Regions from separate parts of the Pseudoalteromonas galatheae genome, predicted to be linked through region 2. Evidence: predicted binding sites of a transcription regulator. Region 2 holds the regulator's gene; each other region holds the start of a gene.
The links. Region 2 encodes sigma-54, which starts transcription at its own class of promoters, with help from an activator protein. Its sites were predicted from a motif close to GTTGGCACGNNNNTNGNNT; they were not measured.

Region 1 (4,746 bases), 2.2 Mb from region 2:
TAGGTGTTTTAAAATCTGAGCCGCATCTTCTTCAGTTAAACTGAGCAGTAAGATGGCAGCCTTGTCGACGCCGTCTAGCTTGTCAACGTCAAAGGCTGCGGGCAATTGTTTTTGTTCTTGATCAGTCATCTTCTGTCAACCACGCTTTCACAACTTGTGATGAGAGTTCTGGTTCGTTAGCAACTAAGGCACGTACTGCTTTAAGTAAGTCCTCGTCGCCATGTAAGTCTGGCAATTGTAATCTACCGTCAGAAGAGAAGCCAACCGCAGACTCATCGAAATCGTTATTTAGCATATCTAGTGTACTGTCGCCTAAATCTACACCACTGGTCAACGCATCTTCATCAAAATCTTCAAGCGTGTCATCTGGGTAAATTAGACGTTTAAGCATAGGTCTTACTACCGCTAAGATTAGCACAATGATCACTAAGGTACCTGCAACAAGACGGATGGTCTTTTGGAACCAGTCCTGCTCCCAAAGTGGTATCTCTTGTATTTCGGTGAGATCTTCACGCACAAATGGTACCGTTACCACTTCTAATGCATCACCTCGCTGCATATCAAAGCCCACACCACCTTGTAGCAAACGACGAATGTTGTTTAACTCTTCTTGCGTACGCGGAGCCATTGCCATGTTACCTTCAGCATCAGGCTTGGCGAGATAGTCAACGGCTACACTCACGCTGATCCGGCGAATAACACCTGTTTGCTGCCGCTTATGGCTGATAGTAGTATCTAATTCATAGTTACGGGTTGCTTCTTTTTGATTACTGCTTGGTGTTGCACTTTGACCATTGCCGCCTTGCCCAGCAATCTCTGGGATATTTGAGTTTACAGGAGGTTGATTAGTCAGCGCTCCAGGAATGCCCACAGCTAAGCCACCAATATTATTTTCTTCATACGTTGTTTCGCTGCGAACCGCAGGTAAATCAGGGTTATAACGTTTTTGTGTTTCTTCAACTGCGCTGAAGTCCATCGTTAAGTCAACCTGCGCGGTAAAGTTACCAAGGCCCACTGTTGGGATCAGTATGCTATCAATTTTCTCTAGATACTCTTGTTCACGTTTACGTTCAATTTCATACTCTTTTCTCGAGCGCGCAGCCAAAGAGTCTTGAGAACCTGAGTTGAGTAGACGACCGTTTTGATCAGTCACTGTCACGCGTGAAGGCTCTAAGCCCTGTACCGCTGATGCCACAATGTCTACGATTGAATCGACCTCTTCGCCGCCAAGCGTTTTACCACGTTTAAGGGTAATAACTACGGTTGCCGAAGGCTTTTTCTCACGACGTGCAAAGACGTTTTCTTTTGGGATTGCGAGTAACACTTTTGCACGGTTTACGTCTTGTAACTCTTCAATTGTTCTCGCAAGTTGTTGCTCACGACTATGCTTTAAGCGCTCTCTTTCAAGACGTTGGCTAACACCAAAACCCATATCCTGCATCAGAATATCAGTGCCAGAACTCGGAGATTGGGTAAAACCGTCACGCGCCATCCGTAGTTTGATGTCCTGATAGTCCGACTCAGCAACTAAAATGGTATTACCATCGAGTTGGTATTCAATTTTCTGTTGATCTAAAAAGTCTAACGTTTCGACGAGTTCTTCTGTTGGGTATTTACCAAGTGGGCGCATATCTGGTTGGCGCGCCCAAATGATAATAAAGATTGCGATTGCTAAACAAATAGCAAGGGCAATAACCAGAGTAACCTGGCGCAACATATCAACACCGCTTAGCGCACTGAAGTAGCCTGATTTTTGCTCTTGTTGCTCATCCGAACCGCTGTCATTATTCAGCGCTGCGTCGGAAAGCGTAAGATCTGTTGATTGATTAGTAGCCACGATTACTCTCCACAGTCACTCAATTAAACTGGCATGCTCATGATTTCTTTATAGGCCTCAACAAGTTTATTACGAACTTGCACTGTAGCCTCAAAAGCGACCGACGATTTTTGTTTCGCTATCATGGCTTCTGCAAGAGAAACGCTTCTGTCACCCATTTCAACTGCGGTGACTTTTTGTTTTGCTTCTTGTTGTAAGCCATGAACTGTATTAAGTGCGTCTGAGAGTAAATCGCCAAACTGAGCCGACGAAGATGCTGCCGTCTTTACTGGCTGCACTGATGGCTGTGTGTTTCTCGTCGCTTCTGCAGCCATAGCCTGCATTTCTTGAAATAGCGCTGATGATTGTACTTTCATGATGCTTTACTCAAAATAACTCTTAGTTACCATTAATAAAGCAGAAAACGTGCCAACTTAAAACCTTTATTTTTCAGTATGTTACATTGTTTTTTGCATGTCGAAAAATTGGCAGTACATAGAAGTGAAAATTAGGAGCCTAAGATCTGCTGATCTTTATAGGCACCTTATTAAACTTGAATTAACAGATAAAATTTAACTTGAGGTTTGGATAAGGAATGAGTTAACTCATTCCTTTTAAGCTCAGGTAATTTAGGTTAAGCGGGTAGCGCAATCCCTAAATCTCGCATTTTCGCCAGCTTATAGCGAAGTGTGCGAGGGCTCATGCCCAATACCTCCGCTACCTCTTTACGTTTACCATTAAACTTTGCCAGCGTATCTAAAATAATTTGGTGCTCTTTATCCTGTAACTCATCTTTATAGCTAATGATCTCATCATCACTTTGCGAGCGCTCCATTAAAACTGATGCCTCATGGTTTACAGTTGGAGATGACTCAACCAAAGCCATCGGTGAGAAATTTTCGATAAAAATATCATCTTCTTGAATTTCATTACCTTGGAACAAAATTAGGGCGCGTTGAATAACGTTGTCTAGCTCCCGTACGTTTCCTGGCCAAGTGTGCGAACTGAGCTTGCGCTTTGCACCGCTGCTTAGTATAGGTGTTGACTTGCCTGCTTTTTGCGTATGTCTTACCAACAAATGCTCAGCTAACACAGCGATATCACCCGCTCTGTCTTTCAATGGCAGCCACTCTAGCGGGAAAACATTGAGACGGTAATATAAATCTTCTCTAAATACCCCATCATCCACCGCTTCTTTTAAATCGCGGTTACTGGTTGCCAACACTCTGACATCCAGTGAAATGGTTTTTCTGCTGCCTAGACGCTCTACCTCACGCTCTTGTAGCACACGAAGTAGTTTTGCTTGTAAGCCCAAATCCATCTCAGTGATCTCATCAAGCAAAATGGTTCCCTTTTGCGCTTGCTCAAATTTTCCAGGACACGCTTGAATGGCACCTGTAAACGCCCCTTTTTCGTAGCCAAATAAGGTTGCTTCAAGCATATTCTCTGGAATTGCAGCGCAGTTAATTGCGATAAAAGGCTCGTCTGCTCTATCTGATTTATCGTGAATATAGCGAGCCAACACTTCTTTACCTGAACCGCTTGGCCCAAGTACCATAACGCTGGCATCCGACTTAGCTACTTTTGCAGCCAGTTCAAGTAGTTTAATACTCTTTGGATCGGCAACAATGGGGCCGTCAGTCTCTTTTTCCTTCTCAGGTAAATAACGACCAACCATATTGAGCAACACTTCAGGTGCAAATGGCTTGGCCATATAGTCGATAGCGCCCAATCTCATCGCTTCAACCGCATCATCAATGGTTGCGTATGCTGTCATCATCAATACTGGTAATTCTGGATAGTTGAGTTTAATAGTCTTTAATAAGTCAAGTCCACTCATGGCACCCATTTGCACGTCACTCACCACCAAAGAAAAGGTTTCCTGCTTTAGCAATAAAACGGCTTGTTCCGCACAACTTGCTTCTACGCACTCAATATTTGAAAGCTGCAATGTATCAATGAGTGCTTCTCTTAAACCAGCATCATCTTCAACAACTAAAACTCTGTTACTCATAGTTCCTCCGCCTCAATTAGTGGTAGTACCAAGCTAAAACGCGCACCCTTACCTTCAACATTGTCTGCCTGCGCAAACCCTTTATGCGCGTTAGCAACCGAATTAACCACCGCAAGTCCTAGCCCAGTCCCCTGCGACTTAGTTGTAAAAAATGGTTCAAACAACTTGTCTACTAAGGTTTCATCAATGCCAGGCCCATTATCAACAACTGAGATACGTACATACTCGCCACACGGCTCGCGCTCTGCATTAAGTTCAATGTGTGCCGCACTGCCAATAATTTGAATACTGTTGTGGATCAGGTTTTGGATCGCACTTGCAAGCGCAGTACGATTACCTAATATTTCAATATCTGGCTCGGGTAAAAATGCTTCCAGCTTTGCTTGGTTAAGCTCAACCATAGCGTCAGCACCCGCTTTGACTTCACTCAATAACTGTTGCATTGACACTCGCTCAACGACTTGTTGTTCACCACTTTTAGCGAACAACAGCATGTCATTAACTTGGCTTTCTAAGTCTTTTAGGCGAGACATCAACTTGTCATGAAACTTTTCTCGAGAAGCCGAAGGAAGGTTAGCTGCACCTAGGTTTGCACCATATAACATCGCAGCCGATAACGGCGTACGCACTTGGTGGGCCAGTGAAGCGACCATTTTTCCCAATGCACTCAATCTTTGCATATGCGCAACACGACTTTGAAGCCTGCGCGTCTCGGTGAGATCTGTCATCAAAATGAGCTGGCCAGGTTCTGGTGTTAGCGCGGTAATATCTAGCTTAATTCTTCTGCCATCTTTAAGAGAGACTTCATGACCGTCGTCCTGCTGTGGTCGAAATGAACGCTGAATAATACTAAACCACTTTTCGCCTTCGAGTGGTTCACCCAACATATCCATCGCGATTTGATTTGCCTTGGCAA
Region 2 (4,746 bases):
AAGCCGAAAGATTCAAAGGTAATAATGAGTTGTTTGTCTTTTTTACCTAAGATTTTTTCGCGAATATCTTCAGCAAGTTGATGAACGCTCAGGCCTGTAGTATCAATGAGGAAGTCGGCGCGAGTGATCAATACATCTAATAATTCTCGTTCTTTCTTAATTGCAACATCTAATGGGAGGTTATGCAGTGAAAGCGGGTGCAAACGGCGTGTTTCTGAGAAGCGTTTTATCAGGGTTTGATCGTCACTGTCTAAATAAAACAGGGTAGGTTTGGCGAAGCCTGGTAAGTACTCAAGAATGTCATTAAACTCGTCTTGTTCTTTAGGCAAGTTTCTAACATCAATGCTCACTGCAATTTTATTATAATTGTCGGAAACACTACGGACTAAAGAGGGCAGTAAGTTGACTGGAATATTATCTACACAATAGTAGCCTAAATCTTCCAATACTCGAAGCGCTACAGATTTACCAGAGCCAGATCGGCCACTGATAATGATAAGCTCGAGTCCTTTTTCTTCATCACTCATCAAATTCACCTTGGATCACTGCATATAACTCATCATCACTTTTTGCTTGCCTAAGCATTTTGCAAAAAGACTTGTCTTGGAGTGTATCAGCAATCGCCGCTAAGGTCTTCAGGTGCTGTTGATTATCACCTTCAGGTACGATGAATGCGACAAAAATATCGACCGGCTGCTTATCTATGGCTTCAAACTGGATCCCTTGCTCACTGACAAGTACCATTGCAAGGATTTTATCTAACCCTTCAAGTCGTCCATGAGGAATAGCAATGCCTTTACCAATCCCAGTGCTACCTAATTTCTCTCGCGCCATTAAAGCGTCCAAGATAGCATGCTGACTGGTATTTGGAATTTGACTATGAGCCAGTTCGCTGATGTATTCTAAAATACGTTTTTTGCTATTAAAAAGGACCGCAGCTTTACTGCAGTCCTTGTTCACTAATTCACTTAATTTCATCTTAGTGTCGAGTGAGCTTCTCTTTGTGTTTAATAACTTGACGATCTAGCTTGTTGATAAGGCCATCAATTGCGGCATACATATCTTGATGCTCTGTTGATGCAAATAGTTCGCCGCCGTTTACGTGTAATGTTGCTTCTGCTTTTTGTACTAGCTTCTCGACATCTAGGATCACATGCACGTTATTGATATGATCAAAGTGCCTTTCTAGCTTCGCAAACTTGTTGGTGACATAGTCTCTTAATGAGTCAGTAATTTCTACATGGCGACCAGTTAGATTTAGTTGCATAAGCATTTTTCCTTCTTGGGTTTTACGTCTTATATCAAACTTTTACGCTGATTTGACGGTGGAATGGCTAGGGATTCACGATATTTTGCAATCGTGCGTCTCGCTACCTTAATTCCTTGCTCAGCTAAGATATCTGCAATTTTGCTGTCACTCAATGGCTTCGCGGTATTTTCTGCAGCTATCAGCTTTTTGATAAGTGCCCTAATTGCTGTGGAAGAGCACTCACCTCCATTTTCTGTACTTACATGGCTAGAGAAGAAATACTTCAGCTCAAATATTCCCCGAGGTGTATGCATATATTTTTGTGTTGTCACACGGGAAATTGTGGACTCATGCATCTCAACCATTTCAGCAACATCATTTAGCACCATAGGGCGCATTGCTTCGGGGCCATGTTCAAAGAATGCCTGTTGTTGTTGCACAATGCAATTGGTAACTTTTAATAAAGTATCATTTCGGCTTTCTAAGCTTTTAATAAACCATTTTGCTTCTTGTAAATGAGAGCGAATAAACTGACTATCCGTACTGGATTTCGCCGTTCTAGACATCGCAGCGTAGTGATCGTTTACTCTTATTTTAGGCATAGCATCAGGGTTTAGCTCTACGACCCAACGACCTTTTACTTTTTTCACCGATACATCAGGGATCACATACTCAGGTTCTTCATGAATAATGCTTGCCGCAGGCTTTGGGTTAAGACTATGAATTAGCGTCATCACCTCTTTGAGATCGGCTTCTTTAAGGCGCGTTTTCTTAGCCAAAGTTCGATAGTCACGGCTGGCAAGCAAATCAATATGCTCTGTCAGGATCATTTTCGTTTCGGCAATCCATGGCGTATCTGGGGCGAATTGGTTTAGCTGAATACATAAGCATTCTTGTAAACTACGCGCAGCGATACCAACAGGGTCAAAAAGCTGAATACGTTTGAGTACGGCTTCGACTTCATCTAGCTCAATAGGCTCTTCGCTATCTTCGTCATTAATGCTCTCTAAAATGTCTTCGCAAGAGAGTGTTAAAATGCCTGACAGGTCGACCGCTTCAATAATCGCAATCGCAATAGCTCTATCTGTTGGACTAAATGGAGTCAACTCAAGTTGCCACATGAGATAATCATGGAGAGATTCAGAGGTTTCCCCTTGATAAACATTATCGTCATCAGGGAGTGGACCTGAGCTGGCGGCTGGAGCTGCGCTCATATACTCGTCCCAAGTGACATCCATGGCGAGATCATCGCTCACCGTGTCTTTGCTCATGGCGGTATCTGAGTCTATCTCATAGTCACTAACTGATGCTTCATCGCCTGAATTTTGATTATCTTCAGTGCTGCTCTTTTCTTGGCCGTGTTGGTCAGCATTTTCGCCGTCAGTATTATCACCTTCTTCCACTTCCAATAATGGATTGCTGTCTAATGCTTCTTGTATTTCCTGTTGCAGATCCAATGTACTAAGCTGCAGCAAGCGAATAGCTTGTTGCAGTTGTGGAGTCATTGTAAGTTGCTGCCCCATGCGCAGCTGTAATGATTGCCTCATGTATCTCTAACAATCCTTTTTAACAGTTATTAATACTACGTCTTAACTATAGCTTGAATTGTTCGCCTAGGTAGACATCTCTTACGGTTTGATCTGCCAAAACATGTTCTGGCGTGCCTGCAGCGATTAACTCACCATGTGAAACGATGTAGGCCTTTTCACATACGTCTAGTGTTTCTCTTACGTTGTGATCGGTGATTAATACACCGATACCGCGGTTTTTTAGGTGCTCTATGATTGTCTTTATATCTAACACCGAAATTGGATCAACACCAGCAAAAGGTTCATCTAACAGGATAAACTTGGGATTAGCAGCTAAAGCGCGAGCAATTTCTACCCGTCTTCTTTCGCCTCCCGATAATGCCATACCCTGTGAATCGCGAATATGTTGAATATTAAATTCATCTAATAACTCATTTAGCTCAGCCTCTCTTTCAACTTTAGTTAAGTCTTTTCGAGTTTCTAAAATCGCCATTAAATTTTGATAGACCGTGAGCTTTCTAAAGATTGAAGACTCTTGCGGAAGATAGCCAATGCCAAGTCGCGCGCGGCTATGCATCGGTAGTAAAGTGATGTCTTCGCCATCAATCTGAATAAAACCTTTATCGCTTGGTACTAATCCTACTATCATGTAAAAAGTAGTGGTTTTACCTGCGCCATTTGGGCCTAACAAACCTACAATACTGCCAGCTTGGACACTTAAGCCAACATTCTTGACGACTTCACGACCTTTATAACTCTTTGCTAAACCCGTTGCTTTGAGCTCGCTCATTAATTGTTACCTTCTTCCTGCGCTTTTTTATCTTTTGCGTCTTTTTTGTCATCTACAGGAACAAGTATGGTTCTTACACGGGAATCTTCTTGATCTGAGCGCTCAGCGCTGATCAATTGCTTTTCAATGTCGTAGGTGATGACTTGCGCATTGATTTTTTGCCCTGTTTGATTGATTTCCGCATCGCCAGAAATCACTAGGGTTCCTTTAGCTACGTCGTAACGGATTTCATTTGCTTTGGCTTCTAGCAAGTTGCCATCAGGTTGACGTTCGCTAAAAGTGGCAGGGCTGCCAGTTGCAACAAGCAGCTGTTTATTTGTACCAAGCTCTGCGCGGCGGTGAACCTCTAGGCGGTCAGCATTTATTTTTCTGTTGCCATGAATAATTACAACATTCTGTTCAAAAATACCGATATTGCTTTGCAGCTGAGCTTGCTGACGGCCAGCATCAATAATGACTTCATTTTGTTCTGCGGCAATAGCCAGAGTAGAACTTGCAAGCAAGCCGATGCAAACTAGGTTGTTAATGATTTTACTGGTCATAATAAATTGTCTTTGTGTGGTTGATGAGTTCGATCACTTGCTTTTGCAGATCCGCATGTAGCCCTTTACCCGTGATCCTAAGACTAGGACCCGTGATAACAACAGGGTGTTCCGACTTCATCAATTTTTGCTTAATTTCAACTCTTACATTGTCGGCATTAATATCAGTGATCATGGCGTTAGGTGTTAAATTCTTTGCCAATACATTGCCTTCCAAGATTAAAGTATTGTTTTCGTATAATGTTGCTTCCGATGAACTTATTTGCCAATTTTGCTCACCGTTATACAAAGTGAAAATAGGTTTTTCAAAGTGACTAAAGCCAAGATCTTGATACAACTCCATCTTATCAGCAGTTACTTGATAGTTTAATAAGCCATTTTCACTATAGGTCGTTTGTTGAAGCGTGGTTGCAACGTAATCTGGCTTAGCTAACGGTTCATCTTCCTTTGTTGGATCCGTCTCTGATGGATTGAACATGGGTGACCACATCCATATCATTAAAGAAGCGAAAACAATGAGTAAAATGACACGCAATACGGTCATGTACTTGATCCTTTGGAAGTTAATAAGTGCTTCTGGCTAAGCATAATGAGATCAGTAAGCTCTCTCACAGCACCAAAACCACCAGGCATTAA
Region 3 (4,746 bases), 2.7 Mb from region 2:
CAAGTTTTTGAGCGGCTCCTGACATTACCGCATTAACAGCGCCCATTGGAATGCTTTCTCGACTCAGATACGCCGCTGGAGTCAAATCCATCTCAGTAAACATTGGAGGTAATTTTGACCATTTATCAATAAAAGCTAGGTCTAGCTTCCACTCTTCAGGTAACTTAATTTCGTCAAATTCAACTTCTGAATTTTCGAGTTCCGCCAATACTTTTGGGAATCCCTTTTCCTTGTCAATTAATTCATAAAGCTTATTGGTAGCCTGAGTGCCTAAGCACCTCTCAAAAATTACCAGCTTAGTGATGGTTTTTTCATCAAGCTGCATACCTCGACGGTGAGCCGTTTTCTTTCTCATCTTCACTTGGTTCAGTAATCGCTTAACTATGCGAGGGTTGCCGTTAATGTTTGTAGATTCAGCTAATAGTGGAGCTAACTGCTCAGCAACTACAAATTTACTTCTGAGTTCTGAATGCTTTTCGATAGCGTGATCTTGAAGTAGCTCATCAATGGTTATTTGTGGTTGTTTCCACGACAGCCTTAATGATTCTTCAAGGGCACATCTTATCGTTTCTAATTGAGCATCGGTAACGCCGTGGTCTTGAGCAGTAAGCATCATTAAATATGCCCTTATCTCCAGAACGCCGGGTCTTGGTACATGCACAGGAATTTGAATAAGCTTGTCTAAATAATCAGTTTGATGTCGTTGAGATGCACCTTTGTGATATTCCGGCACAGCCAAGCGGATCATGTCTTCATCGGCGGCAATAACAAATGCGGTATTTGGTAGAAATAGAAATAATCTGATCGCCTCAAGTGTTGAAATGGCATTAAATGGAGAGCAGCGATCTAAATTATCGACATAGACAATAAGTGGTTTATCAAACTCCTTTAGCAGATCTGAATATGCTTTTCGGAATTCTTTAATTTCTTTAGGAGGTGAGAATGATTTCTTATCTTTGATCAAACCTTTGTTTTTCTTCGCGACATCCTTAGCGCCATCGACAGCACCTTTTACATCATCAACATCCAGTTCACCATCGTCACCACCACTGAATAGTCCCATGATCTTCTGTATACCACCCATAGTCGGTATACCAGCTAATGCTGCACCACCATCCATAAGTAGTCCCATCAGTCTGATCTTATCTATTCGTCCAGCAAACTCTTTTGCTTTTGCACTTAGGTTTTTATCGTCTGCTGCTTTTTTAACTAAAGTAGATGCGATTGTTTCTAATAGCGCAGCTTTAGCATCATCGTACCCTTGGAAAGTCCATGCATCAAAATGTACTTGGATATATTCTTGTTCATCAGTTTCCAAAGATGCTTTGGTAAGTTCAAGAATAGTAGATTTTCCTGCGCCCCAATCACCAAAGACACCGACGCTAATAGGCATTAATTCCTTTTCTGTTATAAGGTCTTTAATCGACTCAGCCGCTTCATTAAAATTTAAGAAATCAATTTTTGATTCTTTGTCAGACCACATAACATCTCCCTTTATTTATTATTTTGCTTTTCCATTCTTTTAATAGTTCTGTGAACCGTAGGGCGGCTAACAGAATATTTTTTTGCTAATGCAGAAATCGATTCACCATTTAATTTATCTTCATATAATTCCTTCGCTTGTTTATCAGACAAAGCAGGCATTCTCCCCATATGTTTGCCTTTAGCCTTAGCCTCTTCACGACCTTCTGCTGTTCTGGCTTTTATTAAATCCCGCTCAAGCTGAGCGAAGACTCCACATAGGTTGATCATCGCCGTCGAGAATGGATTATCATTACCAGTGTTAAGAGAGCCGTCGATGATATTTAAACACGCTCCTTTTTTATGGATACTTTCAATAGCTTCGAGAATAGTCTTTAATGATCGGCCAAGCCGATCAAGGCGAGTAACAATTACTTCATCGCCTTCTCGTATAAAATCTATGAGATCTTTTAACTTCTCATCATTTTTAATCGAAGCACCACTTTGCTTCCCTTGAAATACTTTCTCACAACCATAACGGTCCAACTTGGACAGTTGAACTTGTAAATCTTGTTCTTGAGTCGAAACTCGTGCAAAACCAACTTTCATATGTACGAAACCTATACCTTTCGTACACCATAACAATTACATGAACGAAAGTCCATTTGATAATTTCGTACATGAACGAAATAAAACGATGACTTTCTATCATAAATTCTAGTTGTTTACTCTAACATACTAAAAGTTTATAGAGCCATATTCATAATTTCTTTGTACCCTTCTATTGCTTTATTTCTAACTTGTATAGTGGCTTCAGTAGCAACTCCTGCTTTTGATCTTGCAATCATAACCTCTGCTAAACTAATGTCTGTTGTCCCTAACTCGAATTCTTTTGTCGCTTTACCTGCTTTTTGATGCAATTCATTTACATTGTCAATCGCCTTAATAAGTAGATTAGAGAACTCATTATTATTAGTTTTTTGTTCCTCTAAGCTTGATTTATAAACAGATGAGTTTTGGAGCTGGCTAATTAAAGTGTTTTCGATATGAAGCATAAACATACTCTTCGTCAATTAATTGTCTCTCACGAACATTGCAAATTGAGTGCCAAAGAAAATAGTTTTTTCCTTAAAACTCAACAGCTAAGGTGTGTTTAAGACACACCTTAGACTTCATATTTAAAACTGAAAAAAGTTTTTCATTCTTGCTTAGCGTCATTCAATTAATGATTGATTAAATGGATTCGCTGTTGTTAATTTAATTATTTCCACCAATCTAAATGTGACTACTATTTCGAATTCAGGTTATTGTAAATCTTTGCTACAATTCCCCCTGTTACACCTGCAAATAACACCCAAAAAAATCCACCAATAAATACTCCTATAAAGGACATCTGCCAGCCCAGAATTTTCCAGTCAGTATGCAACATGTTGCCCGTCATACTAGACATCATATCAGGCAGCATCATTACCACCATTGAACAAACCAACCAAACAATGCCAAAAGCGGCTGCACAAGCCAACGCAAAAGCTTTCTCATTAAGTTTCATCGTTATTCTCCAGTGGTGGCTTGCGCCACCACTTAATTACTATTCAAGCTCCACCATATCTTTCGCTGCAATATCACCTGATAGTAGTTTTACCGTAGCGAAGTGATCATTCACAATTTTAGTAATTTGAACAGTTCCCACTTTTTCTATGGTATACGGATCATCACCTTCACCCGGCGCTATTTCCTCATGGAATCTAATAACACTGTATTTTTGTCCAACCTCCGCGCCATGTTTGGCACCAATACAAATCAGAGTTCGATCAGTAGACTGCTCAACCACTTGACCCCTCATCATATTTTTGTGATAAAACGCAGTATTGGAACAACCCGCTAGAAAGATACCAAATACAAATAAAAGTAGAATCTTCATATTGGATGTTTTCATCATTTTCTCCTCATCTTACTTATTAACTGAGCAAGCTCTTCGTAAGCTTACTTATTTTTCCGGCTTGCACCCGGAGGAACTTTGTGACAACTCCACGGTTTATGAGCAGCGTTGTCTTTAACATTCTGATCAACAAATTTGTAGTAGCTTTCTTTAGTATGTGTCCACCAATCATCATGAACATCAGCACCATGTTTGCGAATTACTTCCTCAACCCCATCAAGGTTTATGTTCACCGCATCATATGCGAGATGTATTTCACCTTCTTTGATGTTGTAGCTAACTTCATCAATACCAAAAAGCTGATCAATTTCTTTTACTAGCTCGTCACAATTTTCTTCTGTAACATTACTTAGCCTCAAATTGCGAACAACTAAATTCTGCTCTCTAACGCCAACTCTATGCTCTAAATCGCTCATAATTTACCTCCTAATGAGAGTGCGAGTGGTTTTGTTTTTTGCCTTTCATTTCTGTCATCTTTTCTTTCATTTGAGGCATCATGTTTTCCATCATTTCCAGATGATGTTCAGCCATTGCAATTTGTTTATGTATAGGTTTGTCTTCCATACCTCGATGCATGATCTGCATAATTTTCATCATTGAACGTCTATGTTGATGCATCATTCGCTGTTGCTTATCAGGGTCTTGTTCAGATTTAATTGCTAAAACTTCTTTTTTCATTTCCATCATCTTTTTATGCATTTTTTCCATATTTTCGTGTGACATCTCCATGCCTTGATGCATATCATATTTGTTCACACTTTCATGCTTATGGTCATGATCTTGGGCAAATGAGCTTGTGGCTACCATCAGTGAGCCAGAAAATAGAATTGATTTACCTAATGTTTTCATAATTTTTACCTTCTACATTTTATTAAAATTTGGAATCCAACTTGGTGTCGATTCCATATACCTGCGGTACTCAGAGCCAAACTCTGCAATAGCTTGTGCTTCTTCGCGTTTGGCTAGCTTGACATAAACAACGACTAAGATTGGAAACATCGTAAGTGTCGGGATGGTCGGCCACTGCAATAAAAAGCCAAACATGATTAGAATGAAAGCTACGTACTGTGGGTGACGACACCTCGCATACCATCCTGTAGTAGCCAATTGATGGTGTTTTTGCGCGTGATGCAATACGTTCCATGCTGAAGACAACATAAAGAAACCTGCAACAATAAACACCATACTCGCTATATGAAATGGGTCCCAATGGGCATCACCTTCAAAACCAAAGAAAGTATGCAATAAGTGTCCATTTTCATGCGCAAAGAAGTTTACTTCTGGATAGGTCTCCGTCAGCCACCCCGATAGAAAATAGATAGTTAAAGGAAAGCCATACATTTCAG

Region 1: the regulator sigma-54 is predicted to act here: its motif matches at 2,232-2,250, upstream of fliE (flagellar hook-basal body complex protein FliE).
Region 3: the regulator sigma-54 is predicted to act here: its motif matches at 2,555-2,573, upstream of fliE (flagellar hook-basal body complex protein FliE).

Annotation. Positions count from the first base shown of each region.
Region 1 covers NZ_PNCO02000001.1:1,087,651-1,092,396, reverse strand. The annotation lists gene fliG (flagellar motor switch protein FliG) at 1-129, opposite strand, end outside; gene fliF (flagellar basal-body MS-ring/collar protein FliF) at 122-1,840, opposite strand; gene fliE (flagellar hook-basal body complex protein FliE) at 1,861-2,193, opposite strand; gene CWC29_RS04745 (sigma-54-dependent transcriptional regulator) at 2,451-3,830, opposite strand; gene CWC29_RS04740 (sensor histidine kinase) at 3,827-4,746, opposite strand, start outside.
Region 2 covers NZ_PNCO02000001.1:3,311,198-3,315,943, reverse strand. The annotation lists gene rapZ (RNase adapter RapZ) at 1-527, opposite strand, end outside; gene ptsN (PTS IIA-like nitrogen regulatory protein PtsN) at 520-978, opposite strand; gene hpf (ribosome hibernation promoting factor) at 980-1,267, opposite strand; gene CWC29_RS14730 (RNA polymerase factor sigma-54) at 1,297-2,796, opposite strand; gene lptB (LPS export ABC transporter ATP-binding protein) at 2,843-3,568, opposite strand; gene lptA (lipopolysaccharide transport periplasmic protein LptA) at 3,568-4,110, opposite strand; gene lptC (LPS export ABC transporter periplasmic protein LptC) at 4,100-4,654, opposite strand; gene kdsC (3-deoxy-manno-octulosonate-8-phosphatase KdsC) at 4,651-4,746, opposite strand, start outside.
Region 3 covers NZ_PNCO02000001.1:605,120-609,865, reverse strand. The annotation lists gene CWC29_RS02630 (KAP family P-loop NTPase fold protein) at 1-1,483, opposite strand, end outside; gene CWC29_RS02625 (recombinase family protein) at 1,495-2,070, opposite strand; gene fliE (flagellar hook-basal body complex protein FliE) at 2,208-2,516, opposite strand; gene CWC29_RS02615 (DUF5676 family membrane protein) at 2,750-3,010, opposite strand; gene CWC29_RS02610 (hypothetical protein) at 3,050-3,400, opposite strand; gene CWC29_RS02605 (hypothetical protein) at 3,445-3,816, opposite strand; gene CWC29_RS02600 (hypothetical protein) at 3,827-4,249, opposite strand; gene CWC29_RS02595 (methyltransferase family protein) at 4,262-4,746, opposite strand, start outside.